2 regions of the Curtobacterium sp. AC268 genome follow, and region 2 is predicted to be linked to the other one. Evidence: predicted binding sites of a transcription regulator. Region 2 holds the regulator's gene; the other holds the start of a gene.
The links. Region 2 encodes HrcA, which represses chaperone genes, less so after heat shock. Its sites were predicted from a motif close to TTNGCACTCGNNNNNNNCGAGTGCNAA; they were not measured.
Positions count from the first base shown of each region.

Region 1: a site for HrcA is predicted at 10,836-10,862, ahead of ACZZ9K_RS10995 (Hsp20/alpha crystallin family protein). Genes of this name have one in related genera too.

Region 1 covers NZ_OZ409878.1:2,303,450-2,318,810, forward strand. The annotation lists gene ACZZ9K_RS10940 (3-hydroxyacyl-CoA dehydrogenase family protein) at 1-414, shown strand, start outside; gene ACZZ9K_RS10945 (SDR family NAD(P)-dependent oxidoreductase) at 430-1,215, shown strand; gene ACZZ9K_RS10950 (MFS transporter) at 1,336-2,727, shown strand; gene ACZZ9K_RS10955 (dihydroxyacetone kinase family protein) at 2,724-4,430, shown strand; gene ACZZ9K_RS10960 (triose-phosphate isomerase family protein) at 4,427-5,188, shown strand; gene ACZZ9K_RS10965 (NmrA family NAD(P)-binding protein) at 5,181-6,023, opposite strand; gene ACZZ9K_RS10970 (TetR/AcrR family transcriptional regulator) at 6,103-6,855, shown strand; gene ACZZ9K_RS10975 (response regulator) at 6,852-7,523, opposite strand; gene ACZZ9K_RS10980 (sensor histidine kinase) at 7,520-8,731, opposite strand; gene ACZZ9K_RS10985 (manganese catalase) at 9,034-9,915, shown strand; gene ACZZ9K_RS10990 (hypothetical protein) at 9,998-10,324, opposite strand; gene ACZZ9K_RS10995 (Hsp20/alpha crystallin family protein) at 10,336-10,779, opposite strand; gene ACZZ9K_RS11000 (alpha/beta fold hydrolase) at 10,889-11,632, opposite strand; gene ACZZ9K_RS11005 (MarR family winged helix-turn-helix transcriptional regulator) at 11,683-12,144, shown strand; gene ACZZ9K_RS11010 (hypothetical protein) at 12,215-12,397, shown strand; gene ACZZ9K_RS11015 (MarR family winged helix-turn-helix transcriptional regulator) at 12,416-12,952, shown strand; gene ACZZ9K_RS11020 (TetR/AcrR family transcriptional regulator) at 13,086-13,700, shown strand; gene glgX (glycogen debranching protein GlgX) at 13,760-15,361, shown strand, end outside.
Region 2 covers NZ_OZ409878.1:124,649-140,009, forward strand. The annotation lists gene leuS (leucine--tRNA ligase) at 1-291, shown strand, start outside; gene ACZZ9K_RS00565 (ComEA family DNA-binding protein) at 399-1,178, shown strand; partial or broken gene ACZZ9K_RS00570 (ComEC/Rec2 family competence protein) at 1,800-2,972, shown strand; gene holA (DNA polymerase III subunit delta) at 3,595-4,614, shown strand; gene rpsT (30S ribosomal protein S20) at 4,821-5,081, opposite strand; gene ACZZ9K_RS00585 (pyridoxal phosphate-dependent aminotransferase) at 5,304-6,470, shown strand; gene lepA (translation elongation factor 4) at 6,618-8,465, shown strand; gene ACZZ9K_RS00595 (hypothetical protein) at 8,549-9,046, opposite strand; gene ACZZ9K_RS00600 (DUF1990 family protein) at 9,178-9,825, shown strand; gene ACZZ9K_RS00605 (HAD family hydrolase) at 9,901-10,593, opposite strand; gene hemW (radical SAM family heme chaperone HemW) at 10,622-11,875, shown strand; gene ACZZ9K_RS00615 (DUF4870 domain-containing protein) at 11,913-12,386, opposite strand; gene hrcA (heat-inducible transcriptional repressor HrcA) at 12,497-13,516, shown strand; gene dnaJ (molecular chaperone DnaJ) at 13,550-14,662, shown strand; gene ACZZ9K_RS00630 (16S rRNA (uracil(1498)-N(3))-methyltransferase) at 14,662-15,361, shown strand, end outside.

The sequences.
Region 1 (15,361 bases), 2.2 Mb from region 2:
CGGGTGAAGGACTCGACCGGGTTCGTCCTGAACCGCCTGCAGTACGCGCTGTTCGAGGAGGCCACGAAGATCGCCGACGAAGGCATCGCGAGCCCCGACGACATCGACACCATCGTGCGGACCACGTTCGGGTTCCGCCTGCCGTTCTTCGGCCCGTTCGCGATCGCTGACATGGCAGGGCTCGACGTCTACGCGTTCTGCTTCGAGTCGCTGCAGACCCGCTGGCCCGAGCGCTTCGCCACCCCGCCGTCGCTGCAGCAGCACGTGGACGCCGGTGAGCTCGGCACGAAGTCCGGCGCCGGGTACCTCGAGGTCCCCGCCGACCGCACGCCCGAGCTCGTCGCCTACCGGAACAAGGCGTACGTCGCGATGCAGAAGCTCCTCGACGAGCTCGGCCCGGCACCGATCCACTGAGGCGGGAGGGACACCATGAGCGACCAGAACCAGTCAGCCGGCCAGCACCAGGACCGCACCGTCGTCCTCACCGGTGCCGCCTCACCGCGGGGCATCGGCCGCGCCACCGCCCACCACCTGGCCGAGGCCGGGTGGGACGTCGGGATCATCGACCTCGACCAGACGGCGAGCGAGCAGGTCGCCGCCGAGATCCGTGAGCAGCACGGCGTGCGGGCCGTCGGCGTCGGTGCGAACGTCGCCGACGAGTCCGCCGTCCGTGCGGCCTTCGACACGATCGAGGCCGAACTCCGGCCGATCACCGCACTCGTGAACCTGGCCGGGGTGTCGTCCGCGCACGCCTACCTCGACCTGCCCGAGGGGGAGTGGCACCGGGTGCTGTCGATCAACCTCGACGGCGTGCACTTCGCCAGCCTGCGGGCGGCGGAGTCGATGGTGCGGTCCGGCTACGGGCGCATCGTGAACCTGTCGTCGGTCTCCGCCCAGCGTGGCGGCGGCACCTTCAGCAAGACCCCGTACACGGTGGCGAAGGCCGGCGTGATCGGCCTGACCCGCGGCCTGGCGCGCGAGCTCGGCCCGCGCGGCGTCACCGTCAACGCGATCGCCCCCGGTCCGATCGACACCGACATCATGGGCGGCACCCTCTCCGAGGAACGGAAGGCCGAGATGGCCGCCGACGGCGTGCTGCCGCGCATCGGCACCCCGCGGGACATCGCCGCCGCGATCGCCTACCTGATCAGCGAGGACGCCGGGTTCGTCACGGGCCAGACGCTCAACGTCGACGGCGGCCTGTACATGCACTAGGGCCAGCCGCCCACGGAACGCGCGCCGACCGTGCGACGCGATCCGTGCCTCCCGTCCGGACGACCGAACCGACCGCCGGACGCCAGAACGACCGCACCGTGCTCGCAAAGGAGCGAACCCGTGTCACTACCCCCTGCCCCCGCGCTCGGGTCGACGAACGACCCCGGCCTGAAGTCCGCCATCGGCAAGGCGACGAAACACCTCATGCCGATGCTCGTCATCCTGTACTTCGTCGCGTTCCTCGACCGCACGAACGTCGGCTTCGCCGAAGAGGCCCTGCGCGTCGACCGTGGCATCTCCGACGCCGCCTTCGCCCTGGGCGCCGGCATCTTCTTCATCGGCTACGCGATCTTCGAGATCCCGTCGAACCTGCTGCTCAAGCGGTTCGGTGCGCGCTTCTGGCTCGCCCGCATCGCCGTCACGTGGGGCATCGTCGCCGCACTGTTCGCCTTCACGACGAACGACACGATGTTCATCATCCTGCGGTTCATCCTCGGTGTGACCGAGGCCGGGTTGTTCCCGGGCGTGATCATGTACCTGTCCGAGTGGTTCCCGAACAAGGTGCGCGTGCGCATGTTCGCGATCTTCTACCTGGCGCAGCCGTTCTCGCAGATGATCGGCGCCCCGCTGTCCGGCGGCCTCATCAGCGTCGGTGACCAGGTCACCCCGTTCCACGGCTGGCAGGTCATGTTCGCCGGCGAGGGGATCCTCGCGGTGCTGGCGGGCATCGCGGCCCTGGTGTTCCTGACGAACAGTCCGCAGCAGGCGAAGTGGCTCGAACCGGGCGAGAAGGCGTCGCTCACCGCGGCCATGGAGCGCGAGGACACCGCCCGCAGCGAGGACGGCCCGAAGGGCATCTGGCGCGCGATGGCGAGCGGGCGCGTCTGGTACTTCACGATCATCTACTTCTGCCTGCAGGTCGCCGTGTACGGCACGACGTTCTACCTGCCACAGCAGGTGTCCTCGCTGCTCGGGCAGGACGTCGGCTGGCAGGTCGGTCTGGTGTCCGCGATCCCGTGGCTCGTCGGGCTCGTCGCCTGCTACCTGATCGGGTCGCGTGCGGACTCCGTCGGTCGCCGTCGTCGCTGGGGCACCCTGTTCTACGTCACGACCGGCCTGTCGATCCTCGGCTCGGCGTGGGCGGGTGCGAACGGGCAGCCGGTGCTCGGCATCCTGTTCATCACCCTGGCCGTCGCGAGCTTCCTGGCCGTCGGCCCGATCACCTGGGCGTACCCGACGGCGTTCCTGACCGGTGCCGCAGCCGCCGCGGGCATCGGCCTGATCAACTCGCTCGGCAACCTCGGCGGGTTCGTCGCCCCGATCATGCGCACCGCGATCAACGAGGTGGTGCCCACCGACAGCGGTGCGTTCGGCATCGTCTCGCTCGGCGTCCTGGCGTTCGTCGCCGCGGTGATGATCTTCTGCACCAAGTTCTTCCGCGGGGCCAAGGCCGACGAACTGCTCGACACCTCGCACGTCCGCACCACCGACCCGAAGGGCAGCAAGCGATGACCAGACTGTTCAACGACCCGGCGGACTTCGCCGACGAGGCGACCGACGGCTTCGTCGCCGCGAACGAGCGGTGGGTGCGCGGGGTGCACGGCGGGGTCGCCCGTTCCACCACGAGCCCCGACGGCACGGTCGCGGTCGTGATCGGCGGCGGCTCGGGCCACTACCCCGCATTCGGCGGACTGGTCGGACACGGCCTGGCCGCCGGTGCCGCGATGGGCAACCTGTTCGCCAGCCCCAGCGCCCAGCAGGTCACCGGGGTCGCGAAGGCCGCGGAGCACGGTGGCGGGGTGCTGCTCAGCTACGGCAACTACGCCGGTGACGTGCTGAACTTCGACGCCGCGGCGCGCACGCTCGAGGCCGACGGCATCCCGGTCCGGACGGTCCGCGTCACCGACGACGTGACGAGCGCCCCGGCCGACGACCGCGCGAAGCGCCGCGGCATCGCGGGTGACCTCTGCGTCTTCAAGGTCGCCGGCGCCGCCGCCGAGCGCGGTGACGACCTCGACACGGTCACCGCCGTCGCCGAACGGGCGAACGACCGGACGCGCAGCTTCGGCGTCGCCTTCTCCGGGTGCTCGCTGCCCGGCGCCGAGGAACCCCTGTTCACGGTGCCCGAGGGTCGGATGGCGGTCGGCATGGGCATCCACGGCGAGCGTGGCATCGACGAGACGGACGTGCCGTCGGCCGACGGGCTGGCCGAGCTGCTGGTGTCCCGTCTGCTCGACGAACTGCCCGACGGCGTGGCGCTCGAGGGCCAGCGGGTGGTCCCGATCCTGAACGGCCTGGGCTCGGTCAAGTACGAGGAGCTCTTCGTCGTCTACCGCTCGGTGCAGCGGCTCCTGACGGACGCCGGGGTCGTCATCGTGGAGCCCGAGGTCGGCGAACTCGTCACGAGCTTCGACATGGCCGGGGTCTCCCTGACGCTGTTCTGGCTCGACGACGAGCTCGAGGAACTCTGGGCAGCACCCGCGGACACGCCCGCCTACCGCAAGGGCGGGGCGGTCGCCGAACAGCGGGTCGACCCGTCCACCGTGGCGGCGGACGCCGAGGGCGTCGGCATCGGCCCGGCGACCGCCGAGTCCCGCGCGGTCGCCGAACAGGTCGCCGCCGGGTTCGCGGCGGTCCGAGCCGTCCTCGACGAGCACGCCGACGAACTCGGCCGCATCGACGCCGTCGCCGGTGACGGCGACCACGGCATCGGGATGCAGCGCGGATCGCACGCCGCCGACGTCGCAGCCGCCGACGCGGTCAGCCGCGGTGCCGGTGCCGGCACGGTCCTGCTGGTCGCCGCGGACGCCTGGTCCGACAAGGCCGGCGGCACGTCCGGTGCGATCTGGGGTGCCGCCCTGGAGGCACTGGGTCGCGTGGTCGGGGACGACTCGCGTCCGTCGGGTGCCACCGTCGCGCAGGGGGTCCGCGCGGCCACCGAGGCCGTGCTCGCGTTCGGCGCCACCGTCGGTGACAAGACGATGGTGGACGCCCTGGTGCCGTTCGACGAGGTGCTCCGCACCCGGCTCGACGCCGGGGCGGCGCTCGCCGAGGTCTGGGGCGACGCCGTCCGCGCCGCCCGACAGGCAGCGGACGCCACGGAGTCCCTGGTGCCGAGGATGGGCCGGGCACGGACCCACGCCGACCAGGCCGTCGGCACCGCGGACCCCGGTGCGCTGTCCTTCGCCCTCGTCGTGGAGACGGTCGCCCCGTGATCACCGTCGGGGTGTCGCTGAAGACGTACTTCTCGCATGCCCGGACGCTGTCGTGGGCGGCCGAGGTCGGCGACATCGCCCGGCGACACCCCGCGGTGCGCTCGGCTGCGGCGTCGCTCTTCGTGGCGCCGACGTTCCCGGCCCTCGTCCCGGTGCGTGACCTGCTCGAAGGCACCGGTGTGCAGCTCGCCGCGCAGGACCTGTCGTGGGCCGACGCGGGTGCGTTCACCGGCGAGGTCTCGGGCGCCGAACTGCGGGAGATCGGTGTCGACCTGGTCGAGATCGGGCACGCCGAACGGCGCTCCCTCTTCCACGAGGACGACACGACGATCGCGGGGAAGGTGCACGCGGCCTTCCGGAACCACCTGCGTCCGCTGGTCTGCGTCGGGGAGCCGGACCGGGCCTCCGATCCGACCGAGGCCGTGGCGGCGGTGACCGCGCAGCTCGACCGGGCCGTCTCGACCGCCGTCGCGGACGGTCTCGCCGGACCCCTGACCGTCGCCTACGAACCGGTGTGGGCGATCGGCGCACCGGCACCCGCACCGGACGACCACATCGTGGCGGTGCTCGCCGGGATCGAGCAGCACCTCGCCACCCGGCCCGAGCTGCGCGGCAGCACCGTCCTCTACGGCGGCAGTGCCGGACCGGGTCTGCTCACGCGGGGGCAGGGCCGGATCGGCGGCCTGTTCCTCGGACGGTTCGCCCACGACCCCGCAGCGGTCGAGGCGATCCTCGATGAGGTCGCGGCGCTCAGCTGAGCTGGTCGCGGACCCGCCGTGGGGCGCGACCGAGCAGTTCGCCGAGCAGCGGGTCGGTGCCGGCGAACAGGCCCCGCTCGGCGGCCTGGTACATGCCGAGCAGGAACGCGACCATGTGCGGGTCCTGCCCCGCTGCCAGCGCACGGGCACGCCACTCGTCCTCGCCCAGGGCCTCGAACCCGATCGTCCGACCGGACACCTCGGACGCCTGCCGAGCCAGGTCGGCGAAGGTCGGCGCGTCCGGAGCGGTGAGCGTCACCGGCCCGTCGAACGGCTGGTCGGCGAGCAGGATCGCGGCGGCTGCCTCGGCGGCGTCCTCGCGGGCGGTCCACGACACCGGGCCGTCGACGGGGACGGACACCGTGCCGGTCTCCTGCCACGGGCCCGTCATCCAGGCGGCGCTGTGCGCGTAGAAGCCGTTCCGCAGGCTCGTCCACGGCAGCCCGGAGTCGCGGAGCAGGTCCTCGGTGGCGGCGTGGTGCGCTGCGGGCACGAAGGGCGAACCGTGCGCGGCGCCCTGGTGGCTCGTGTACAGGACCCGGCCGACGCCGGCGTCGACGGCTGCGTCGACCGCGGCACGGTGCAGCGCGACGGCGTCGGCGGCCGGGTCGCTCGACGAGACGAGCAGGAGCTGGTCGGCGCCCGCAAAGGCTGCCGGCAGGGTCTCCGGTTCGGCGTAGTCGCCTCGGCGGACCTCGACGCCGCGGTCGGCGAACCGCTGTGCTCGGGCTGGATCACGGGTCACCACCGCCAGGTCGGAGGGCGCGAGGTGCTCGAGCAGGTGGTCGGCGGTCGCGCCGTTGAGGGCTCCGGTGGCCCCGGTGATGACGATCATGACTTCTCCGTATCGATGGAAACAGCGCTTCGGTATCGCTGCTAACACAGTGATAGCACAGATCCGTTATCGTTGTTCCGTGATCGAGCAGGGAAGCCAGCGCGACGAGACGCGTGCGCGCATCGTCGAGGTCGCCGGCACCATGCTGCGCGAACGCGGTGCCGCGGCGGTGACCACGCGGGCGGTCGCGGACGGCGCAGGCGTCCAGGCACCGACCATCTACCGGCTGTTCGGCGACAAGGACGGTCTGCTCGAAGCGGTCGCCGAGCACGCGATGGCGACGTTCTCGGCGATGAAGGCCGACGCCGTCCGAGCTGCTCGTGACGAGGCGACCGACCCCGTCGAGGACCTGCGCACCGGGTGGTCGATGACGATCGGCTTCGGGCTGGCGAACCCCGACCTGTTCGTGCTGTTGAGCGACCCGGAGCGTGGCCGTCGGTCGGCAGCCGCCCGCGCCGGTACCGCGCTGCTCGCCGAACGCATCCGGCGGGTGGCCGAGGCCGGACGACTGGCCGTGCCGGAACACCGCGCGGTCGAGCTCGTGCACGCGGCCGGCACCGGTGCGGTGCTCGCGATCCTGGCCGCTCCGGCGGACGAGCGGGACCCGTCACTCGCCGACGACGTCCTCGACGCGGTGCTCGGGCGGATCCTCGTGCCGAGCGGGCCGACGAGGGACGACGGCGGCGCGGCCCCGGGTGGTCGCGGTCGGGGGACTGACGCCGTGACGAGCGCCGCGATCACGCTCCGTGCTGCAGCGCCCCGGCTCGATCGACTGTCGGCAGCCGAGCGGACGATGCTCGCGGAGTGGCTCGACCGGATCGCCGCGGACTAGTCCTCGCGGGCGCCCGCCAGGCCGTGGTCGTGTGCGTAGACGACGAGCTGCACCCGGTCGCGCAGTGACAGCTTGCCGAGGATGCTCGAGATCTGGGTCTTCACCGTCGACTCGGTGACGTACTCCTTCGTGGCGATCTCGGCGTTCGAGAGCCCACGGGACGCCCACCCGAACACGACGCGCTCCCGCTCGGTCAGGGTCGCGAACTCCGGCGGCTGCGGTGCGGGGGCCCGCGCCACGTCGGTGCCGAACAGCTGCGCGAGGTCGTTCGGTGCGATGACCGAGCTGCCCTCGTGCACGGCCCGCACCGCGGCGAACAGGAACGGCGGCGTGGTGTCCTTGAGCAGGAACCCGCTGGCGCCGAGCCGGATCGCGGTCGCCGCCGCCGGGTCGAGCCCGAAGGTGGTGAGCACGACGACGCGGGGCAGCGGACCCGGGACGGCGCCTGAGTAGAGCTGCCGGACGGTCTCCACGCCGTCCATGCCGGCCATCCGCATGTCGAGCAGCACCACGTCGGGGCGCACCTCGGGGATGAGCGCGAGCGCTTCGGCGCCGTCGGAGGCCTCACCGACCACGCGCATGTCGTCCTGGGCGTCGAGCACCACCCGGAGCCCGGCGCGGAACAGCGCCTGGTCGTCGGTGAGCAGGATCCTGATCGGTTCGGTCATCGGACGGGTCCCCCTTGGACGTCGAACGGGATGCGGGCGCGTGCCGTGAACACGTCGTCCAGCACGGCGGCGTCGAACGACCCACCGAGGGCGCCGAGGCGCGAGTCCATGCCGTCGATCCCACGGCCCGAGCCGGCGGTGGTGCCGTCGCCGGCGACGTTCTCGACCTCGAGCACCAGGTCCGCGTTCCGCCAGGTCTCCCGCACGACGACCGGGTTGCCGGGGGCGCCGTGGCGCAGGGCGTTCGTGAGCATCTCCTGCAGCACGCGGCGGGCGGCGGTGCCGGTGTCCGGGCGCAGGGCCAGCGGGACCCCGCGCACCGTGCGGTCGACGTCGACCCCGGCGTCGCGGATACCCTGCACGATCTCCTCGAGCGAGCCCGGGCCGGTCGCCTCGGCGGAGCCGTCGATGTGCCCGAGGACCTGTCGGACCTCGACCAGGGAGCTCCGGGCGGTGCTCGCGATGGTGGCGCTGACCGCTCGGATGCGCGCCTCGTCGTCGAGGAACGGCACCGAGTCGGCCTGCGCGATGATGACCGCGAGCGAGTGGCCGACGACGTCGTGCACGTCGCGGGCGATGTCCGCGCGGATGCGTTCGGACTCGGCGACGTCGATGGCGCGGGTGGCGGTGGCCTCGGCCTCGGTGGCGACGGCCTCGGCACGCGATGCTGCGGCCTCGGCGTCGGCACGGCGCTCCGACTCGCGGTCGCGGGAGCGGAAGGCCCGGACGGCGACGCCGCCCGCCCAGACCCCGAGCAGCGCGGTCACCGGGGCGGCCATCGCCAGGAAGGCCTGGTCGCGCGGGCCGTTGATGAGCACGAGGAACCGGAAGCCGGTCGACGCCAGGTAGACCGTCGCACCCGCCCCGGCGACGACCGCGAGCACGCCCGAGGCGACGACCTCGGTGCGGGTGCCCACGACCGCGGCGGTGCCGATCACGACGAAGAGCGCCAGGTCCACCAGCGACGGGCGCTCGCCGCCGCCGACCTGGATCACCCCGAGGACGACGACCATCGCCATCGCGGCGGACGGGGAGATGCGACGCAGGGCGATCGCCACCGAGGCCGACAGCACCGCGGCGAGGCTCGCATGCTCGAGCTCGAGGTCGATGGGCAGCAGGAAGACCAACGCCGCCAGGGCCGCCCAGGCCACGTCGACGGCGATCGACCGGGTGGCGAGCGGCCGGAGGAACCTGCCCCGTTCGGTCACGAGAGCGATCCTCCCATGCCGTACCGGCGTCACGCGGGCGGGGTCATGGCCATGAGTGCGATGACGGTGGCGACCACGATCGCCGCGCAGAGCAGCAGGGTGGCGATCGTGTGCTTGGTCGAGGTCTGCATGCTCCCAGCCTGCGCAACGGGACGGCCGAGGGCATCGGGCGGTCGACCGAAGGGACTCGTCCTGCCGGGTGAACCTGCCGTCTGCGTGATCCGGCCACCTTGGACGGCCGCCCAGTGCCCCCGGCGAACCATCGGCCGTGCAATCGCTCGATCGACACGAAGGAGCACGATTTGTACTTCCACAAGCAGGAACTCCAGCACAAGGCAACGCCCGACAAGCCCGACGCGATCTACGCCCGCAAGCTGCAGGAGGTGCTCGGTGGCCAGTACGGAGAGATCTCCGTCGCGCTGCAGTACCAGTTCCAGGCGTGGAACATGCACATCCCCGGCAAGTACCGCGACATGGTGTTCGGCATCGGCGCCGAGGAGATGGGCCACGTCGAGATGCTCGCGACGATGATCGCGCAGCTGCTCGAGAAGTCCCCGCTCGGCATCACCGAGGACGCGCTGCAGGACGACCCCACGGTCGCCGCGATCGTCGGCGGCACCGACGTCCAGCACGCGATCGTCGCCGGTGCGGGCGCCCGTCCGGTGGACAGCAACGGCAACCCCTGGCAGGGCTCGTACATCACCGCCAGCGGCAACCTGCTCGCCGACTTCACGGCGAACGAGAACGCCGAGATGCAGGGTCGTGTGCAGGCCGCCCGGATCTACCACATGACCGACGACCACGGCGTGCGGGACCTGCTGTCCTTCCTCATCGCCCGCGACACCATGCACCAGAACATGTGGGCGACCGCCGCCGCCGAGCTGCGCGAGAAGGGCGTCGAGGGCTTCCCCGTGCCGAGCAACTTCCCGCAGTCGAAGGAGAACCAGGAGGTCAACTACCAGTACCTCAACTTCTCCGACGGTGCCGAGGCGAAGAACGGCCCGTGGGCGAGCGGCCCCTCGTTCGACGGCAAGGGCGAGTACTCGTACCACGACGGTCCGACCACCTCGGTCCCGATGCCCCCGCCCACGCACCCCGACGTCCGGCTCTACGGCACCACCGAGCTGCCGAACGTCGTCGAGAAGACGGCCGGCCTGGTGCAGGACAAGCTGAACAAGGAGTAGTCCCGACGGTCGCCCACGCGACCGACGGAACGACAGGAGGCCCGGCGCACGACGTGCACCGGGCCTCCTGTCCGTCAGGTGGTCACCGCGCCGACGGGGCGGACCCGCCCACGGTCATCAGCGCCCCCGTCTCGGGTTCTTCGTCGCGTGGTGCCTCGAAGATGCCCGAGTAGGCGCGGACCGCGCTCCACCCCGCGATCAGCAGGGCCGTGCCGAGGACCGCCGCGACCCAGGGCGCCAGGAGCGACTGCTCGAACAGCCGGGGCGCGGCGACCCAGGTCAGGAACGTGCCGGTCAGGCTGCCGGTGGCCCCGAGGAGCACGGCGGTGCGCCGGTCCAGGCTCGTCAGCGCGAGCGCCGCGGTGACGACGAGGACCGCGACCACCGCGTTCAGCAGGACGGACGTCATCGCTCAGCTCCTCACTCGGCGGCGGCGCCGGAACCGACCGCGAGATGCTCGGACGCGCCGCCGACGGTGACGGCGATCTTGCGCGGCTTCGCGGACTCCTTGACGGGGATCGTGACGCTCAGCACGCCGTTGTCGTACCCGGCGGTGATGCGCTCGGCGTCCAGGCCGTCGCCGAGCGTCAGCTGCCGGACGAACGTGCCGGGCTGGCGCTCACGCGTGAGCCACTGCGAGCCCTCGGGCGCGCCCAGGGTGCGCTCGGCGCGGATGGTCAGGACGGAGCCGTCCACGTCGATGTCGACGGAGCCCGGGTCGATGCCGGGCAGGTCGACGTCGAGGACGTAGTGGTCCCCGGTGCGGTACAGGTCCATCGGCATCGAGCGCGGACCAGCTGCGGTGCCGAGGAGCGAACCCGCGAGTCGGTCGAGCTCGCGGAACGGGTCGAAGTTCATCGTCATCGAAATCAACTCCTTCGTGGTTCTCGTTGAGTCCCCTCGACTCAACTGCCACCGTTTTAGCACTCGACTCTGGCGAGTGCCAAGAGATCGCTCAGAGGACGCCGAGAACTCAGCCGAGCAGGGGCGCCAGGAACGGGTCGATGACCGCCCACGTCGCGTCGGGGGCCTCGAGGTGAGGCAGGTGCCCGGCCGCCGGGACCTCGGCGAACACCGCACCCGGCACGGCCGCAGCGACCGCACGACCGTACGCCGGGGTCACGACCCGGTCGCTCGCGCCGGACACCACGAGCGTCGGCACCCGTACGGCCCCGAGTCGACCGAGCAGGCTCGGGTCGCTCATCGACCGGCCGGCGATCACCGCCATGGTCTGCCCGTTCGACCGCTGCGCCGCCCGCTGTTCCTCGGTGACGGACGCCGGGTCCTGGTACCCCCGCGCGGGATCGTGCCAGGCGACCTCGGCCAGCCCGCGGGCATCGAGGGCGAAGAAGTCGGCGATCGGTTCGCCCTCGACCACCGCACCCACCCCGTCGATGTCGACCACAGCACCGACGACCCCGGCGTACCGGTCGTCGCCAGCTGCCTGCAGGGCCATCTCGAGGGCGATCCAGCCGCCGATCGAGGACCCGACCACCACGACGTCCTGCTCTCCGGCGGTGACGAGCTGCTCGAGGTACGCGGTCGCCAGGGCCGGGACGGAGTCGATCCCGTCCGGGCGCGGGGTACCGTCCCACCCGGGGTGTGTGGGGGCGACGACGTGGAGGGTGGGTGCGAGGTGCGCGACGATCGGCGCGACGGTCCGGGGGCCGCCGCCGCCATGCAGGACGAGCGCGGTGCGGGTGTGGGTGTCGGTCATGGGTGCTCCGTATCAACATGTTTATGTACGAGTATTGATACCGTAGCACCATGCCGACCGACCTCGAAGCCCTGGGCCACGCCGTCAAGCGGGCGCAGTACCGCAACCACCGCACGATGGACGCCGCCCTCCGTGACCTCGGCGTGACGCTCGTGCAGTGGGACGCCCTGCGCGCCATCGACCGGATGCCCCACGCATCGGGGCACGACCTCGCCGTCGCGACGTTCCAGAGCGACCAGGCCTTCGGCACCCTCGCGAACCGGATGCTCGACCGCGGGCTCATCACCCGGACCGCCGGTCGGGGTCGGCGGATCGAGCACGCGATCACCGAGGACGGTCGGCGGGTGCTCGACGAGGGACACCGCATCGCCGAGGGGGTGCTCGACTCCCTGTTCGCACCGCTCGACGAGCCGCGACGAGCGGCGCTCCTGCAGCTCCTCACGACCCTGACGGGCTCCGCCGAACCGTTCGGCGCGCAAAACGTACACAGTGCGAATGGTTCGTTGAACTGACCGTTCACTTTGTGAAAGAGTTCAGCCGTCCGAAGGGGACACACGGCAAGCAAGAAAGGCGGGACACGACATGCACAGCACGTACTCCGGGATGCCTCGGACGGCACGGATCGGTGGCAGTCACACGCGCGTCGGTCTCACCGACCCGGCGATCATCGACGCCTACGTCGAGCGTCGCATCCAGGACCCCTCGCTGCTCGCCGGTCGTTCCGAACCGTCCTACGCGGACTTCTTCAGCACGCCTGCCGTTTAGCAAGGAGCGCATGACCCCATGCCGTTGACCGTCGTCCGTCGAGAGCACGTCCACCTCTACGCCCGCGAACCCGAGTCCGGGGTCGCGAAGACCGCCGTCGACGCGCTGCTCCGCCTGCAGCACGCCGAGGACCAGCAGATCGAGTCCGCCCGCATCGAGAGCGGCCTGTCGAAGAACGAGTTCCTCGCCGTCCGGTACATGCTCCAGGCACACCGGGACGGCCGCACGATGGGCCCGAAGGACCTCGCCGTGATGCTCGCCGTCTCGAACGCCTCGGTCACCAAGATCGTCGACGGGCTCGTGCAGAAGGGTCTGCTGTCCCGCACGGCGCACCCCACCGACCGTCGTGCGCAGGTGCTCGCCCCGACCGACCGGGCCGCCGACAAGATCGACGCCTCGTACGCGCGCTTCCACGCGGCCGTCGTCGAGGTGCTCGAACAACTCCCCGACACGGACAACGCCGTCCTCGCCGACTCGCTCACGAAGATCGTCGACGCGCTCGCCGCGGGCACGCCCGCGCCGGTCGACGAGTACACGGTCGACGACCAGGACTGACGCGAGCGCACCCGGCTGACGCGACCCGGCGGGTGCGACGCGACCGGATACGGACGGGAGGCCCGTGGTGCGCCCGCCACGGGCCTCCAGACCGGACGGTGGCGAGAAAACCTTCCAGCGGTAAGTTGGGTGCATGACCCACCCCGCGGACGACGCCGACGCGGCCCAGCCGCGCCGCGGCGGGTACCGCAAGGGCGCCGAGCGGCGCACGCAGATCCTCGACGAGATGATCCGCATGGTCGCGGAGCAGGGGGTCGACGCATCGTCGCTCCGCTCGGTGGCCGAAGCCCTCGGGATCACGCACGCGGCGCTCCGCCACTACTTCCCCAGTCGCGACGAACTGCTGCTCGCCGTCTACCGGGAGCACGAGGTCCGCGAGCAGGGCGCGCCCGACCGGATGAAGTCGGCGATCGGCGACATGCGCGAGAGCGCATCGCGCAACCGGGCCGTGCCGGGGCTGGTGCAGCTGTACACGACCCTCGCGGCCGACGCCGTGCAGGAGGGCCACCCGGCCACGCGCGACTTCATGCGCGAACGCTTCGCCCGCCTTCGCGCCGAACTCGCCGTGCTGATCGAGGCGGACCAGGCGAGTGGCCGGATCCGCGCAGACCTGGACCCGGTCGACCTGGCGAGCCTGAGCATCGCGGCATCCGACGGACTGCAGGTCCAGTGGCTGCTCGACCCGGACGCCGTCGACGGCGAGCGGGTGCTGCGGCTGCTCGAGCAGCTCGTCCCGCCGGTGCGCTGAGCGGCCAGGGGTACGCCCACACCGCCGGTGGCACAGCGACCGGCCGGTAGAAGGGCAGCATGACCACTTCCACGCGCACCCCGCTCGGCGTCACGCTCGTCGACGGGGGCGCCAACGTCGCCCTGTTCTCGAGCACCGCCGAGCGGGTCGAGTTCTGCACCTTCGACGACGACGGCACCGAGCACCGCACCGAGCTCCGCAACCGCACCGGCTACACCTTCCACGACGTCGTCCCCGGGGTGACCGTCGGCACCCGCTACGGCTTCCGCGTGCACGGTGCGTGGGACCCGGCGAACGGCCTCCGCCACAACGGCGCGAAGCTCCTGCTCGACCCCTACGCCACCGCGATCGACGGCGAGTACGAGTGGGGCCAGGCGCTCTTCGGTCACGACATGAACGAGCCCGAGCAGATCGACGAGACCGACTCGGCCAGCGCGATGCCCAAGTCCGTCGTCGCCGACCGGTCCTTCGACTGGGACGGTGACACCCTGCTGCGGACCCCGCTCGCCGACACCGTCGTGTACGAGGTGCACGTCAAGGGCTTCACGAAGCAGCACCCGGACGTCCCCGAGGAGATCCGCGGCACCTACGCCGGCATGGCCCACCCGGCGGCGATCAAGCACCTGACCGACCTCGGCGTCACCGCGGTGGAGCTGCTGCCGACGCACCAGTTCGTGCAGGACTCGACGCTCCTCGACAAGGGCCTCCGCAACTACTGGGGCTACAACAGCATCGGCTTCTTCGCGCCGCACGACGAGTACTCGTCCGCCGGCACCGCCGGGCAGCAGGTCGCCGAGTTCAAGGAGATGGTGAAGGCCCTGCACGCCGCGGGGCTCGAGGTCATCATGGACGTCGTCTACAACCACACCGCCGAGGGCAACCACATGGGCCCGACGCTGTCGTTCAAGGGGATCGACAACCAGTCGTACTACCGGCTGGTCGAGGGTGACGAGGCGAACTACTTCGACACCACCGGCACCGGCAACAGCCTGAACGTCGGGCACCCGGCGGCCCTCGGACTCATCATGGACTCGCTCCGCTACTGGGTCGAGGAGATGCACGTCGACGGCTTCCGGTTCGACCTGGCCACGACGCTCACCCGCCAGGACGGCGAGGCCGAGAAGCACTCCGCGTTCCTCGACATCATCCACCAGGACCCCGTGCTGCGCGAGGTCAAGATGATCGCCGAGCCGTGGGACACCGCCGGTTACCAGGTCGGCGGGTTCCCGGCCGACTGGTCCGAGTGGAACGGCAAGTACCGCGACGACCTGCGGGCCTTCTGGCGCGGCGACGAGGGCGCCCTCGGCGACGCCGTCCAGCGGGTCCTGGGCAGCCCGGACGTCTACGAGGGCTCGCGGCGCTCCCCGCTGTGCTCGATCGACTTCGTGACCGCCCACGACGGTTTCACCCTGGCCGACCTGACGATGTACGCCGACAAGCACAACGAGGCGAACGGCGAGGACAACAACGACGGCGAGAGCGACAACACCTCGTTCAACGGCGGCATCGAGGGCCCGACCGACGACGGCGCGGTGAACGACTACCGCGACCGGCAGCGCCGCAACTTCCTCGGCACCCTGCTGCTCTCCGCCGGCGTGCCGATGATCCTGGGTGGCGACGAGCTCGCCCGGTCGCAGGGCGGCAACAACAACGCGTACTGC
Region 2 (15,361 bases):
CCGTACACCGGCGAGGAGATGTGGGAGAAGCTGGGCTACGAGGCCACCGTCGCCACGTACGGCTGGCGGAAGGCCGACCCGACGCTGCTCGTGCAGGAGACCCTGACGGCCGTCGTGCAGGTCAACGGCAAGGTGCGTGACTCGTTCGAGGTGTCGAAGTCGATCGAGGCGGACGAGCTCGAACAGCTCGCACGGTCCTCGGCGAACGTGCAGCGGTACATCGGTGACCGCGAGATCGTGAAGGTGATCGTCCGGGCGCCGAAGCTCGTGAACATCGCCATCAAGGGGTAGCGACCCTCGCTGGCATCGTCCCTCACAGCAGGGGCGTTCGCGGTACCCGTCCACGGGTGTGACCTCCGGAGCCCGGCCGATCGGCCGGGCTCCGTAGCGTTCGGGGCATGTCGTCCCCGTCGTCTCCCGGACCCTGGTGGTCCCGTCTCGCGTTGTCACCGCGGGCTGCCGTGGTGCTGGCGGCGGTCGTGGTGGTGGTCGCCGTCGTGGTGGTCCTCGTCGGGGCGCTGGTGTCGGGTGGTGCCGGGGGAACGGGCGAGGTCGTCGTGCGTGGGGCGCCCACGGCCGGTGCGGCTACGGGCGCGCCGTCGCCGTCGGCCTCTGCTGGTACTGACGCCGGTGCCGGCGTCGGGGCTTCGTCTGCTCCGGGTGTCGGCGCGGAGACCGGTGCGGGGCGCGTCGTGGTGCACGTGCTCGGGGCGGTACGGCGGAGCGGTGTGGTCGAGTTGCCGGCATCGAGCCGGGTCGGTGACGCCCTCGAACGTGCCGGTGGGGCCACCGACGACGCCGATCTCGACCGCCTGAACCTGGCCCGGGTGCTGACGGACGGCGAGCGGTTGTACGTGCCGCGGGTCGGGCAACAGGAGGTGCCCGAGGCGCTCGGGCCGATGGCAGACGGTGCTGCCGCCGGGCCGACCGCCGGGGCCGGGGCCGGGAGCGGCGGTGGCTCGGCGGGCACCGGGGACGAGGAGTCCGCCGTCGTCGACCTGAACACCGCCGACCAGACCGCGCTCGAGACCCTGCCCGGGATCGGACCCGGGCTGGCCGGGCGGATCATCGCCTGGCGGGACGAGCACGGCCGGTTCACCGCGGTCGAGGACCTGCTCGACGTCAGCGGCATCGGCGACGTGCGGTTCGCCGAGCTCCGCGATCGTGTGCGGGTCTGAGGGGCGACGGTGCAGCTCGCTCCGAGTGCGATCGACCTGCGGGTCGCGGTGCCGGTGGCCGTCGCCTGGATCACGACCGCCCTGCTCGTCGGCGTGCCCGACGCGGCACCTGTGGTCGGTGGGGCCGCGGCGCTCCTGACCGGCGCCAGCGGCAGCGTGCTCCGGTGGCGTCGGGGCGCCGGGGTGGTGCCGGCCGTCGCCGGGCTGCTGCTCGTCGCGGGGGCCCTGACGACGCTGCTCGCGGTGTCGGTCACCGTGGGGGAGTCCCGGCGGGCCCCGGAACCGCTCCGTGCGCTCGTCGCCGGCCCGGGGGCGGGGCACGTGGAGGTCGAGGCCGTGCTGACCCGCGACCTCGTGCCGGGGGACCGCTCCGTCACCGCGACACTGGTGCGTGCGGACGACCTCGGCGGGCTCCGGGTGCCGGTCCGGCTCGTCCCCGACCAGCACGGTGACGCACCGAACGCCGTGCTGGCGGCCGGTGCCCGGGTCACCGTGACCGCCACCCTGCAGCCGGACGAACCCGGTTCCGCGACCGCGTTCGTGGCGTTCCTCCGCGGGACGCCGTCGTCGGTGCCGCCCGACGGGCTGCTCGGCGCCACCGACACCGCCCGGCAGGCCTTCGTGCGGGCCACGGCCGACCTGCCGCAGCCCGGAGCGGCGCTGCTGCGCGGGCTCGCGATCGGGGACCGCTCCGGCCTCGACCCGACGACCGAGGCGGCGATGGAGACCTCGGCGCTGACGCACCTGACGGCGGTGTCCGGGGCGAACTGCGCGGTGGTGGTCGGGCTCGTCGTGGTCCTCGGTCGAGCCTGTGGTCTGCCGAGAGGCCCCCGGGCCGCGGCGGCCGTCGGCGTGCTCCTGGTGTTCGTCGTGCTCGTACGCCCCGACCCGTCGATCGTCCGGGCGACGGTGATGGCGATCGTGGTGCTCGTCGTGCACCTGGCCGGTCGACCGGTGCGGGGCGTCCCGCTCATCGCCCTCGCCGCGGTCGGCATGCTCGTGGTCGACCCGTGGTTCGCGCGGTCGTTCGCGTTCGCCCTGTCCGTGCTCGCCACGAGCGGGATCGTGGTGCTCGGTCCGCCGCTCACCGAGCTCCTGGCGCGTCGTGTGTGGCCGCCGGTCGCCGCCGCACTCGCGATCCCGGTCGCCGCACAGGTGGCCTGCTGGCCGGTGACGATCCCGCTGTCGGCGGCGCTCCCGACCTACGCGGTGCCGGCGAACCTGCTCGCGGAGCCGTTCGCGCCGGTCGTCACGGTGATCGGGCTCGCCGCGTGTGGTCTCGCTCCGGTGTGGCCGGCGGGTGCGCAGGGGCTCGCGGCCGTCGCATGGGTCCCGGCCGCCGCCGTCGGGGGCATCGCGCACGGGGCGGCCGCCCTGCCACACGCGTCGGCACCCTGGCCGGCCGGCGCACCCGGTGTGGCCGCCGCGGTGCTGGTGTGCGGCTGCATCGCGGTCGCCGTGCTGGTCCGGGGGCGGCTCGGCGTACGGTTGCTGCTCGCCGCAGGGGTGGTGGTCGTGGTCGGTGTCGCAGCGGTCACCGTCCCGGTGTTCGTCGTCCGGGGATCGGTACCGGGCGACTGGTCGGTCGCCGCGTGCGACGTCGGGCAGGGGGACGCAGCGCTGCTCCGCGGCGATGACGCCGTCGCGCTCGTGGACACCGGCGACGACGAGGAACGGCTCCGGGCGTGCCTGGAACTGCTCGGGGTCACCCGGATCGACCTGCTCGTCCTGACGCACTTCGACCGCGACCACGTCGGCGCGGTGGGCGCTGTGGCGGACACGGTCGAGACCGCCCTGGTCGGACCCGTGGGACGTGCGTCGGACGAGCGGGTGGTCGACGACCTCCGGCGTGCCGGTGTCGACGTCCGGACGGCGGACGACCGGGTCTCCGGCACCCTCGGGCCGCTCGCCTGGCGCGTGGTGTGGCCACCGGGCGACGACCGTGCCGCCGGCAACGACGCGAGCATCGTGCTGGCCACGGGGCCGGCGGACGGAGACTCCTGTCCGGCGTGCCTGACCGGGGTCTTCCTCGGCGACCTGGGGGAGTCGTCGCAACGTCGGCTGCGCAACGCCGGTGGTCTGCCGGCGGGGCCGATCGACGTCGTGAAGGTGGCGCACCACGGCTCCGCGGACCAGGACCCGCAGCTCTACCGAGGGCTCGCCGCGCGGGTCGGGCTCATCGGGGTCGGCGCGGACAACACCTACGGGCACCCGACGCCGTCCGCGCTCGGCATGCTCGAGGCTGCTGGCACGCTGCCGCTCCGCACCGACGAGCGCGGCACCGTGGTGCTCGCCCGCTCCGGCAGCGACGAGGTGCGGGTGTGGACGGAGCGCTCGTCGTCGGCGGCCGCCCGTAGGATCGTCGGTGCACCACTCGACCCGGCACCGTCCGGGCCGGCACCACCGGAAGGACCACATGGCCGCCAAGAAGCCCGCGCGCGCCGCAGCGAAGATCGACCAGGTGCCCTGGTCGGGGATCCGTCCGGCACCCGTCGTGCTCATCACCGGGCCCGAAGCGTTCCTCGCCGACCGCGCCCGCGGTGTGCTGAAGGACCTGCTGCAGGGCGAGGACCCCGCGCTCGAGGTGCACGACCTCGAAGCCGACCAGTACGCCCCCGGGCTCCTCGCCACCCTCGCCAGCCCGTCGCTGTTCGGCGAGCCGCGACTCGTGCAGGTCACGAACGTCGAGAAGTGCACCGACGCCTTCATCACCGAGACGATCTCCTACCTGCAGGCCCCCGCCGACGACGTCACCCTGGTGCTCCGGCACGGGGGTGGCGTGCGCGGCAAGAAGCTCCTCGACACGATCCGCAGCGGTGTCGGCGGCGGGGTCGAGGTGCTGTGCGACGAGCTCAAGCGCGAGACCGACCGCATCGACTTCGTGAACGCCGAGTTCCGCGCCGCACGACGCCGGATCGCACCCTCCGCCGTCCGGACCCTGGTGACCGCGTTCGCCGACGACCTCGCCGAACTCGCCGCCGCGTGCCGACAGCTCCTGGCGGACGAGGCCGAGGAGATCACCGACAAGGTCGTCGACAAGTACTACGGCGGCCGCGTCGAGACGAACGCGTTCAAGGTCGCCGACATCGCCCTCGCGGGCCGGTCGGCACCGGCGATCGTCGAGCTGCGGCACGCCCTGGCCACCGGCGAGGCACCCGTGCCGATCGTCGCCGCCTTCGCGAGCAAGATCCGCACGATGGCGAAGGTCAGCGCCTTCCGGGGTCCGAGCGGTCAGGCGGCCTCGGCGCTCGGGATGGCGCCGTGGCAGGTGCAGCGCGCGCAGCGTGACGTCGCCGGCTGGAGCGAGTCCGGGCTGGCGAACGCGATCATCAGCATCGCCGAGGCGGACACCGCTGTGAAGGGTGGCTCGCGCGACGCGCACTACGCGCTCGAGGTCATGGTCCGCACCATCGCCCGACGCGGCGAGGCCCGCTGAGGCGAGTCGGGCCTCCCGGCCTTCTCGCGCGCCGGTCGGCCGGCGCTTCGTGAGCAGAAATGGTCGGGTGTTCCATCACGACCCGACCGTTTCTGCTCACGAAACGGACCCGACGCACCCCACGCCGCGCACGCACCCCGCACCCCACACACGACGAAGGCCCCGCACCAACGGTGCGGGGCCTTCGGACCAGAAGGGTCAGGACGTCAGAGCGACGAGACCTTCTTCGCGATGGCCGACTTGCGGTTCGCGGCCTGGTTCTTGTGGATGACACCCTTGCTCACGGCCTTGTCGAGCTTCTTCGACGCGAGGGCCAGGGCGGCAACGGCCTTGTCCTTGTCACCGGCGGCGACGGCGTCGTTGGCACGACGGATGTGCGTCTTGAGCTCCGACTTGTACGCCTTGTTGCGCTCGGTGGCCTTGAGGTTGGTCTTGATGCGCTTGATCTGCGACTTGATGTTCGCCATGAATTGCTCCTGCTCGTCTCGTACGGGTGGGCGCGACCGCAGGGTAGAGGGGCCCTTGGTCGCATCGCGTTCCACCCGTGGGCGGGGAACGCGGAAGCCAGCCACCAACACTACCAGGCAAGCGGGCTGCCACCAAAGCACGAAACACCGCCGGATCGGCGGAAGCCCGCGGCCGACCGCGCCGAAACCCCACGGCAACACGCACCGGATACCGTGACGGACATGCCCTCCCTCGCACCGCGCATCGACACCGTGCCCGCCTCCGGCATCCGGAGGGTCTTCGAGCAGGCGGCCCTGCTGCAGTCGAGCGGCACCGACGTCACGATGCTCGTGATCGGCGAGCCGGACGTCCCGGTGGCGCCGCACATCGGCGAGGCTGCCCGTCGCGCCTGGACCGAGGACCGCACCGGGTACACACCGAACGGTGGGATCGCGCCGCTCCGCGAAGCCGTCCGCGACAAGCTCCGCCGTGAGAACCGGATCGAGGCCGACCTCGAGCAGATCTGGATGACGATCGGTGCGACCCAGGCGCTGTTCCAGGCGATGACGCTGACGCTGAGCCCGGGCGACGAGGTGCTCGTTCCGGACCCCGGCTACACGACCTTCACGATGAACGCCCACATCATCGGGGCGACCCCGGTGCCGTACCGGCTGGAGCCGCAGCACGGGTTCGAACCCGATCTGCAGGCCCTCGAGGCGAGCGTCACCGAACGCACCCGGGTACTGATCGTCAACTCGCCGTCGAACCCGCTCGGCTCGGTCTTCGGCGAGGAGACCCTGCGTGCGCTCCTGGCCTTCGCGAAGCGGCACGACCTCTGGGTGATCAGCGACGAGGTCTACGAGTACTTCACCTACGGCACCCGGCACGTCAGCCTGGCGGCGCTCGACGAGGACGACCGCGTGTTCTCGGCGTTCTCACTGAGCAAGACGTACGCGATGACCGGCGTCCGCGTGGGCTACCTCGTCACGCCGAAGGGACTCGGCGCGACGATGCGGACCACGCAGGAGGCCATGATCAGCTGCGTCGCCGAACCCGACCAGTACGCGGCCCTCGCGGCGATCGTGGGGGACCACTCCGCGGTGCGCGACGCTCGGGAGCACTACCGCGCGAACCTCGAGGTCGCGAAGGAGACGCTCGACGCCGCCGGCATCCGGTACCTCGACCCGCGCGGGGCGTTCTACCTGTGGATCGACATGTCGCACGCGTCCGACGGGGACATCGCCGAGTGGGCGCTCGGGTTCCTGCAGCGTGAGCGGGTCGCCGTCGCGCCGGGCAGCGCCTTCGGACGCACCGGCGAAGGGTGGATCCGCGTGTGCCTCGCAGCCACCGCGGACGACCTCCGGCGCGGCCTCGGTGCCCTGCCGGCTCCGGCGCACGCGACCGTCTGACCGGCGGCCGACGCCCGCCTCGTCGACCGCATCACCGCTTCGGAGGCGCGCCCCGCGTCCGTCCCGCACGTGGCGGACGCGCGCCGTGCCTCCAGGGCGGGTGAAGCGTGGGAGACTGTTGCGACCGTCCGACCCACCTGAGGAACCGTGAGCCCACAAGCATCCGCTCCGCTGGAGCCCGCAGCGACCCCGGCCGACGCGATCCGCAACTTCTGCATCATCGCGCACATCGACCACGGCAAGTCGACGCTGGCCGACCGCATGCTGTCGATCACCGGCATCGTCGAGGACCGCGCGATGCGTGCGCAGTACCTCGACCGCATGGACATCGAGCGCGAGCGAGGCATCACGATCAAGTCGCAGGCCGTGCGCATGCCGTGGGAACTCGACGGTGAGACGTTCGCGCTGAACATGATCGACACCCCCGGGCACGTCGACTTCTCGTACGAGGTCTCGCGCTCCCTGGCCGCGTGCGAGGGCGCGATCCTGCTCGTCGACGCCGCGCAGGGCATCGAGGCGCAGACGCTCGCGAACCTGTACCTGGCGCTCGAGAACGACCTCGAGATCATCCCCGTCCTCAACAAGATCGACCTCCCGGCGGCCGAGCCGGACAAGTACGCGGCCGAGCTCGCGCAGCTCATCGGCGGCAAGCCCGAGGACGTCCTCCGGGTGTCCGGCAAGACCGGCGTCGGGGTGCCGGAGCTCCTCGACCTGGTCGTCCGTCGCGTGCCGGCCCCCGTCGGCGATGCCGAGGCAGCACCCCGCGCGATGATCTTCGACTCGGTCTACGACAGCTACCGCGGCGTCGTCACCTACGTCCGCATGATCGACGGCTCCATCTCGCCCCGCGAGAAGGTCCAGATGATGTCGACCAAGTCGACGCACGAGATCCTGGAGATCGGGGTCTCGAGCCCGGAGCCGAAGCCCACCAAGGGGCTGTCCGTCGGCGAGGTCGGCTACCTGATCACCGGCGTGAAGGACGTCCGTCAGTCCAAGGTCGGCGACACCGTCACGAGTGCGCAGAAGCCCGCGACCCAGGCGCTGCCCGGCTACACGGACCCGAAGCCGATGGTGTTCTCGGGCCTGTACCCGATCGACGGCAGCGACTACCCGGTGCTCCGCGAAGCGCTCGACAAGCTCAAGCTCTCCGACGCCGCACTGGTCTACGAGCCGGAGACCTCGGTGGCGCTCGGCTTCGGGTTCCGCTGCGGATTCCTCGGGCTGCTGCACCTCGAGATCATCACCGAGCGGCTGTCCCGCGAGTTCGGGCTCGACCTCATCACCACGGCCCCGAGCGTGATCTACGAGGTCACGACCGAGGACAACGCCGTGACCGAGGTCACGAACCCGTCGGAGTTCCCGACCGGGCGCATCGTCGAGGTCCGCGAGCCGATGGTCCGCGCCGCGATCCTGGCCCCGAAGGACTACGTCGGCGCGATCATGGAACTGTGCCAGCAGCGCCGCGGCTCCCTGCTCGGCATGGAGTACCTCGGCGAGGACCGCGTCGAGATCCGCTACGAGATGCCCCTCGGCGAGATCGTCTTCGACTTCTTCGACCAGCTGAAGAGCAAGACCCAGGGCTACGCGTCGCTCGACTACGAACCCACCGGCGACCAGGCCGCCGACCTCGTCAAGGTCGACATCCTGCTGCAGGGTGACCAGGTCGACGCCTTCAGTGCGATCGTGCACCGCGACAAGGCGTACGCCTACGGCACGCTCATGACCGAGCGGCTGCGCAAGCTCATCCCGCGCCAGCAGTTCGAGGTGCCGATCCAGGCCGCCATCGGCGCCCGCATCATCGCCCGCGAGAGCATCCGCGCGATGCGCAAGGACGTGCTGGCGAAGTGCTACGGCGGTGACATCACCCGCAAGCGCAAGCTCCTCGAGAAGCAGAAGGAGGGCAAGAAGCGCATGAAGACCATCGGTCGGGTCGAGGTCCCGCAAGAAGCCTTCATCGCGGCGCTCTCCGGCGACGTCGAAGAGAAGAAGAAGTAGCGCGTAGCGCGTTTCGCGCTGAGCGACAGCTCACGCACTGCGGCCGCCGAGATCTGTCGGTGAGCGCGAAAGCTCGGCGCGGGTCAGCCGGTCCGGCGGGCGCGCGCCCGCAGGGCGGCCAGGCAGAGGGCCGGGAGGCTCGCAGCGGCCAGTCCCGCCAGTGCGGTCCGCAGGATGGCCCAGTGGGCAGCCGCGTCGAAGTCGGTCTGCTCGCCGGAGGCCACCCCGGCGACCACGGCGCCGACGACCATCGCGAGCGTCACGACCGCGAGGACCAGCGGCAGCCGACGGCCGCGCTGACGCCGCACCGCCGACACCAGTGCGGCACCGAACAGCAGCACCCCGGCGCCGGCGCAGCTCGCCCCGACGGCGGCGATGACGTTCGCGGTGTCGAAGCCGTTCCACGCCTCGGGAGCGAGCGCGACCGTGGCGTACCGGGCGGGTGACGCCGCGGCCGACGTGGTCACGTCCACCAGCACCCGGGCGGTCGCCGCCACGCCGAACGCGACGAGCGTGAGCGCGGCGAGGACGGCGGTCCGGCGGTCGACGGACCGCGGACGGACGGGGGTGGGGTGGGGCACCTGCTGACGATAGCCCCGGGGCGGGCGGTTGTCGGGCCTCCAGTTCGGGGTGCACGGCGGGTGCGCCGATCCGACGGAGGTGAGCGTAGATCGGTTCGATCCGGGGCGGCCTGCCCAAGTAACATGGCGGCATGAGCATCCGCGGGAGCTACCGGACCGCCCTGACGTACGGCGCGGTGGGGGCGACCCAGGCGTCGGACCTCATGACCTACCCGCCGGACGGCTTCACGCCGGCCGAGTCGCGCGCGCGGATCGGACACGGCGACCAGCGGTTCGAGACCGCCGTCGTGCAGGCGCTCACGTGGCAGATCCAGGAGCGCAGCGGGGTCCGCGTGCGCGTCGAGGAGCAGCCCGACGACGACGAGGTCCGGTACAACCCGGTCACCTTCGACGACGACGGTGTGCCGATCGCGCCGGCGTCCATCGGCACGCCCCGGGTCGAGAAGTTCGCGCCCGACGGCACCCCGCTGCTGACGGCGGGCACCAGCGCGACGCTGACGATCCACGCGTTCGGGCAGACCGTGCTGGCACCGGTGCGCGTCGTGTCGATCATCGACGAGCACGACCGCAAGGGGTTCGCCTACGGCACGCTCGAGGGGCACCCGCTCTCCGGCGAGGAGTCGTTCGTCGTCGAGCGCACCCCGGACGGCTCGGTGTGGCTGCAGGTCCGGCAGTTCTCGCAGCCGGCGAGCCGGAAGTGGCGCTTCGTCGCGCCGTTCGTGCGGCGGCAGCAGAAGGTCATGGCGGAGAAGTACCTGGCGGCGCTGCGGGGGGACTAGGCGCCTGGTCGCGCGGTCGCGGTCTCACCCGCGGTCTCGCGACTGCGCCCTCGGTCTCGCGCGCGCTCCTGCTCCTCAGCGGAGCGGTGGGAGTGCCGCGATCGCGTCCTCGATGAGGGCGGCGTCCTGCTGGCAGTCGCGTGCGACGGTCACGGCGTTCGTGTGCCGCAGCGCGTCCACGTCGTAGACACCCGTCGCCACGGCCAGGAAGGGGATGCCCGCGGCGTCCGCGGCCTCGCCGTCCCGCGGGGTGTCGCCGACGATGACCGCCCGGGTGCCGACCAGTTCGGCGGCGGCGCGCAGGGTGACCCCCGCCCGCTCGACCTCGGTGTCGCCGAAGTACGAGTGCTCCCAGTCGAAGACGTCGGCGTCGAACCCGGCGCCGGTGAGCTTCACCCGGGCGCGGTACTCGGAGTTGCCGGTGAGCAGGCCGTTGCGCCACCCGAGTTCGGCGAAGCGGGTCAGGAGCGCCTTCGCCCCGGGGACGGGGCTGCGGTGGTCGCCGGAGGCGTGCCGTTCGGCGGTCAGGTCGTGGAGGTGCCGGCTGACCGTGGGGATCAGGGTGTCCTCGAACGCGTGGGCGTGCACGTGCTCGGCGATGAGCCCGGCGTCGGTCCTGCCGTGCTGGTGCCCGACCCGCAGGGTGAGGTCACGGCCCACCGCCCGCTCGAGGGCGAGGTGGTAGAGGTTGCCCGGGGACGACGCGTTCATCACGAGGGTGCCGTCGATGTCCCACAGGACCGTGGTGGGGACGGGATGGTGCTCCATGGCTCCATCATGACGGAGAATGGAGCCCATGCCGAGTGCTCTCCCGATCGCCGATCCAGCACCAGCGGACGGCCTGATCACCCCGTGGGCGGCGGCGGGCTCCGCTGCCGGGCCGGGGGCTGGTCCCACCGCCGGTGACGTGCCCTTCGGCGTGTACGTGCACGTGCCGTTCTGCCGCGTGCGCTGCGGCTACTGCGACTTCAACACCTACACGGCGTCGGAACTCCGCGGCGTCCGCCGTGACGACTACGCCGGGCACGCCGTGCGCGAGATCGAGTGGGCCGCGACCGTGCTCGACCGTTCCGGTGTGCCGCGGCGGCCGGTGTCGACCGTCTTCTTCGGCGGCGGTACCCCGACCATGCTGCCGGCGTCCGACCTGGCGATGATCCTCCGTGCGATCGACGACACCTGGGGCATCCTGCCCGGGGCCGAGGTCACCACCGAGGCGAACCCGGACTCCGTCGACGCGGCGTCGCTCGAGACCCTGCGGGCCGGCGGCTTCAACCGGATCAGCTTCGGCATGCAGTCCGCCGTGCCGCACGTGCTCGCCACGCTCGACCGCACGCACGACCCGCTCCGGGTCCCCGTCGTCGTCGACCTCGCGAAGCAGCAGGGACTCGACGTCTCGCTCGACCTCATCTACTCGACGCCGGGGGAGTCCCTCGCCGACTGGCGGACCTCGCTCGACGCCGCGATCGCCTGCGAGCCCGACCACGTGTCGGCGTACTCGCTCATCGTCGAGGACGGCACCGCGATGGGCCGCATGGTCGCCCGCGGCGAGCTCCCCGCCCCCGACGACGACCTGGCCGCCGACATGTACGAGCTCGCCGACCAGGTGCTCGGCGACGCCGGCTACTCCTGGTACGAGGTGTCGAACTGGGCACGCGGTGACGCGCACGCGAGTCGCCACAACCTGTCCTACTGGAAGGGCCACGACTGGTGGGGCGTCGGCCCCGGCGCGCACTCCGCCGTCGCCGGCACGCGCTGGTGGAACGTCAAGCACCCGGCCGCGTACGCGAACCGGGTGCTGTCGGGGGAGTCGCCGGCCGCCGGCCGCGAGACCATCGACGACGAGACGCGGTACGTCGAGCGACTGCTGCTGGCGGCGCGGGTCCGCGGGGAGCTCGCGACGAGCGAGATCCGCCAGGAGGCCCGTGGCCGGGTCGCCGGCCTCATCGCACGCGGACTCGTGGACGGGGCGGCCGCGGTGCGGGGACGGATCGACCTGACCCTGCAGGGTCGCCTGCTCGCCGACGCGGTGGTGCGGGAGCTGCTCGACTGAGGAGCCTGCGCACTGCCCTCTGCGCAGTGCTTGCCGCTTACTGCTTGATGAACTCGATCGAGAGCGGGTAGCGGTAGAACTGGCCCTGGTTCGCGGCGATCGCGGCCATGATGCTGAAGATCAGCGACACGATGCCCGCGGCCAGCACGATCAGGACCCCGACGCCGAACACCGACGTGAGCGAACCGACCACGTAGGCGATGCCCATCGTGATGTGGAAGTTCAGCGCGACGCGGGTGTGCTCACGGACGAAGCCGCCGCGGTCGCGGAGGACCAGGTAGGCGACCAACGGCGCGATGAAGTTGAAGAAGATGCCGCCGATGTGCGTCAGCGTGGCCCACAGGCGCTGGTCCTCGGGGCTCATCGGCCGGGGCGGCGTGTAGCCGGCGGGGTACTGCGGTCCGCCGGGGTACTGCGGTCCGCCGGGCTGCTGGGGGCCACCGGGCCCGTGGCCGTACTGGCCGCCGGGCTGCTCGGGTCCGGGGCCGTCGGGCTGCTGTCCGTAGGTCATGGCGGAAGCGTACCGGCCGACCGCCCGGAAGTCCCGGGCCGTCAGCGGTCGGGCGTAGGATCAGCAGTCGACACGTCCGAGTGCCAGGTCGATCGGGAAAGGAGGCGCTCGTGGTCAGTGAACGCAGCCTCGAAGTCCTCAAGGCCATCGTGCGCGACTACGTGGCGTCGCGTGAACCCGTCGGGTCGAAGACCATCGTCGAGCGGCACGCCTTCGGGGTCAGCGCCGCGACGATCCGCAACGACATGGCCCTGCTCGAGGACGAGCAGCTGATCGCCGCGCCGCACACCTCGTCCGGGCGCGTTCCGACCGACAAGGGGTACCGCGTCTTCGTGGACCACCTGGCGGGTGCCCGTCCGCTCTCCAGCGCGCAGCGGCACGCCATCGAGACCTTCCTCGGCGCCCCGAACGACCTCGACGAGGTCCTCGGGCGCACCGTCCGGCTGCTCAGCCAGCTCACCAACCAGGTCGCCCTGGTGCAGTACCCCTCGATGGTGCGCGCCCGGGTGCAGCACGTCGAGCTCGTCCGGCTCGGTGACGCCCGGTTGATGGTGGTGCTCATCACCGACACCGCCCGCGTCGAACAGCGCGTGGTCGAGACCGACGTCCCGCTCGACGAAGACTCGCTGGGTGAACTCCGCACCGTGGTGAACGGCGCGACGGTGGGGCTCCTGCTGCAGGACGTCCCGACCGCGCTCCGAGCCGTGCCGCAGCAGCTCCGCCCCGACGCCCAGACGCTCGGCGGGGTCGTCGTCGCCACGCTCATCGAGCAGGTCGCGGCGAACCGGCAGGACCGCCTGCTGATGGCCGGTGCGGCCAACCTGGCGAAGAGCGAGCAGGACTTCTCCGGCGGCCTCTTCCCGGTGCTCGAAGCGATCGAGGAACAAGTCACCCTGCTCCGGTTGTTCGGGGAGATGCAGGTGGACGACATCGCGGTGGCGGCCAGCATCGGCGTCGAGAACGCCGAGTACGGGCTCGACGCCACGAGCATCGTCGCCGGCGGCTACCTGGCCGGTGGCGAGGTGGCCCGCCTGGGCGTCCTCGGACCGACCCGCATGGACTACGGCACGAACATGGCGGCCGTCCGCGCCGTCGCCCGCTACCTGTCCAAGCTCCTGGGCGAACACTGACCAACCGACCGAACCCAACCGACTGAGGGATACGTGGCAGACCACTACGACGTCCTCGGCGTCCAGCGAGACGCCTCCGATGCCGACATCAAGAAGGCCTACCGCCGCCTGGCGCGTGAGCTCCACCCGGACGTGAACCCGGCACCCGACGCCGCCGAGCGCTTCAAGGACGTGACGCACGCGTACGACGTGCTGAGCGACCCCGAGCAGCGGCGCCGGTACGACGCCGGGCCGCAGGCCGACAGCCCCTTCGGCGGTGGCGCCGGTGGCTTCAGCGACATCTTCGACGCCTTCTTCGGCGGCGGCGGTGGCGGCGGCCGTGGATCCGGCCCGCGCAGCCGTGCCGAGCGCGGCCAGGACGCCCTGCTCCGCATCGAGGTCGACCTCGACGAGGTCGTCTTCGGCACCCACAAGGACGTCGAGGTCGACACGGCGGTGCTGTGCGAGACCTGCCACGGCTCCTGCTGCGCACCGGGCACCAGCCCGCGCACGTGCGACATCTGCGGCGGCTCCGGGCACATCCAGCGCCAGGTCCGTTCGCTCCTCGGCAACGTGGTGACGAGCGCCCCGTGCGGCACGTGCCGCGGCTACGGCACCGTCATCCCGAGCCCCTGCCCGACCTGCCAGGGTCAGGGCCGCGTCCGCGCGCGTCGCACCGTGCCGGTGGACGTCCCCGCCGGCGTCGACTCCGGTCTCCGCCTGCAGATGCCCGGCCAGGGCGAGGTCGGTCCGGCCGGCGGCCCGTCCGGCGACCTGTACCTCGAGATCCGCGTGCGCCACGACGACGTCTTCAGCCGTGACGGCGACGACCTGCTCGCGACGCTCGAGGTCGGCATGACCGACGCCGTCCTCGGCACGACCACCACGATCGACGGCCTCGACGGCCCGGTCGAGCTCGAGATCCGTCCCGGTGTGCAGAGTGCCGACGTCCTCGTCATCAAGGACCGCGGCATCACGAAGCTGCGCGGGAACGGCCGTGGCGACCTTCGGGTCGGCGTGCAGGTCGTCACGCCGACCAAGCTGTCCCACAAGGAACGGCAGCTGGTCGAGCAGCTCGCGAAGTCGCACAAGACCACCGCCCCGCAGCTCGCCCGGTTCCAGCAGGGCATGTTCGGCAAGCTCCGCGACCGGTTCTTCAACCACTGATGGCGTCGCTGTACCTCGTCGACTCGCTGGACGGCGTCGCCGTCGGTGACCCGGTGTCGCTCGACGGCGCCGAGGGCCGGCACGCGGTCTCCGTCGCGCGTGTCCGGGTCGGCGAGGTCCTGCGGATCGCCGACGGTCGGGGCACGGTCGTGTCCGGTCCGGTGACGGCACTCGGCAAGGACACGCTCGAGCTCGCGGTCGAGACCGTCGAGCACCAGGACGCACCGCGCCCGTCGCTGACGCTCGTGCAGGCCCTGGCCAAGGGCGGTCGCGACGAGATGGCCGTGCAGGCGGCGACCGAGATCGGGGTCGACCGGGTCGTGCCGTGGTCGGCCGCGCGCAGCGTCTCCCGGTGGGACGGCGCGAAGGTCGATAAGGGCCGTACCCGATGGGCCGCGATCGCGCACGAGGCCGCGAAGCAGGCGATCCGTCCGCGCGTGCCCGTCGTCGCGCCGCTGGTGACGACCGGACAGCTCGTGTCCGCGCTCGGCGACGGGACCACCCTCGTCCTGCTCGACCCGACCGCGACCGTGCGGCTCGCCACCTGGGAGCCCCCGACGGACGCCGAGGACATCGCCCTCGTCGTCGGCCCCGAAGGAGGCATCGACGGCGCGGAGCTCGACCGGCTCGAAGCCGCGGGTGCCGTGCGGGTCCGACTCGGCGACAGTGTGCTCCGCACGTCCACCGCCGGACCGGCGG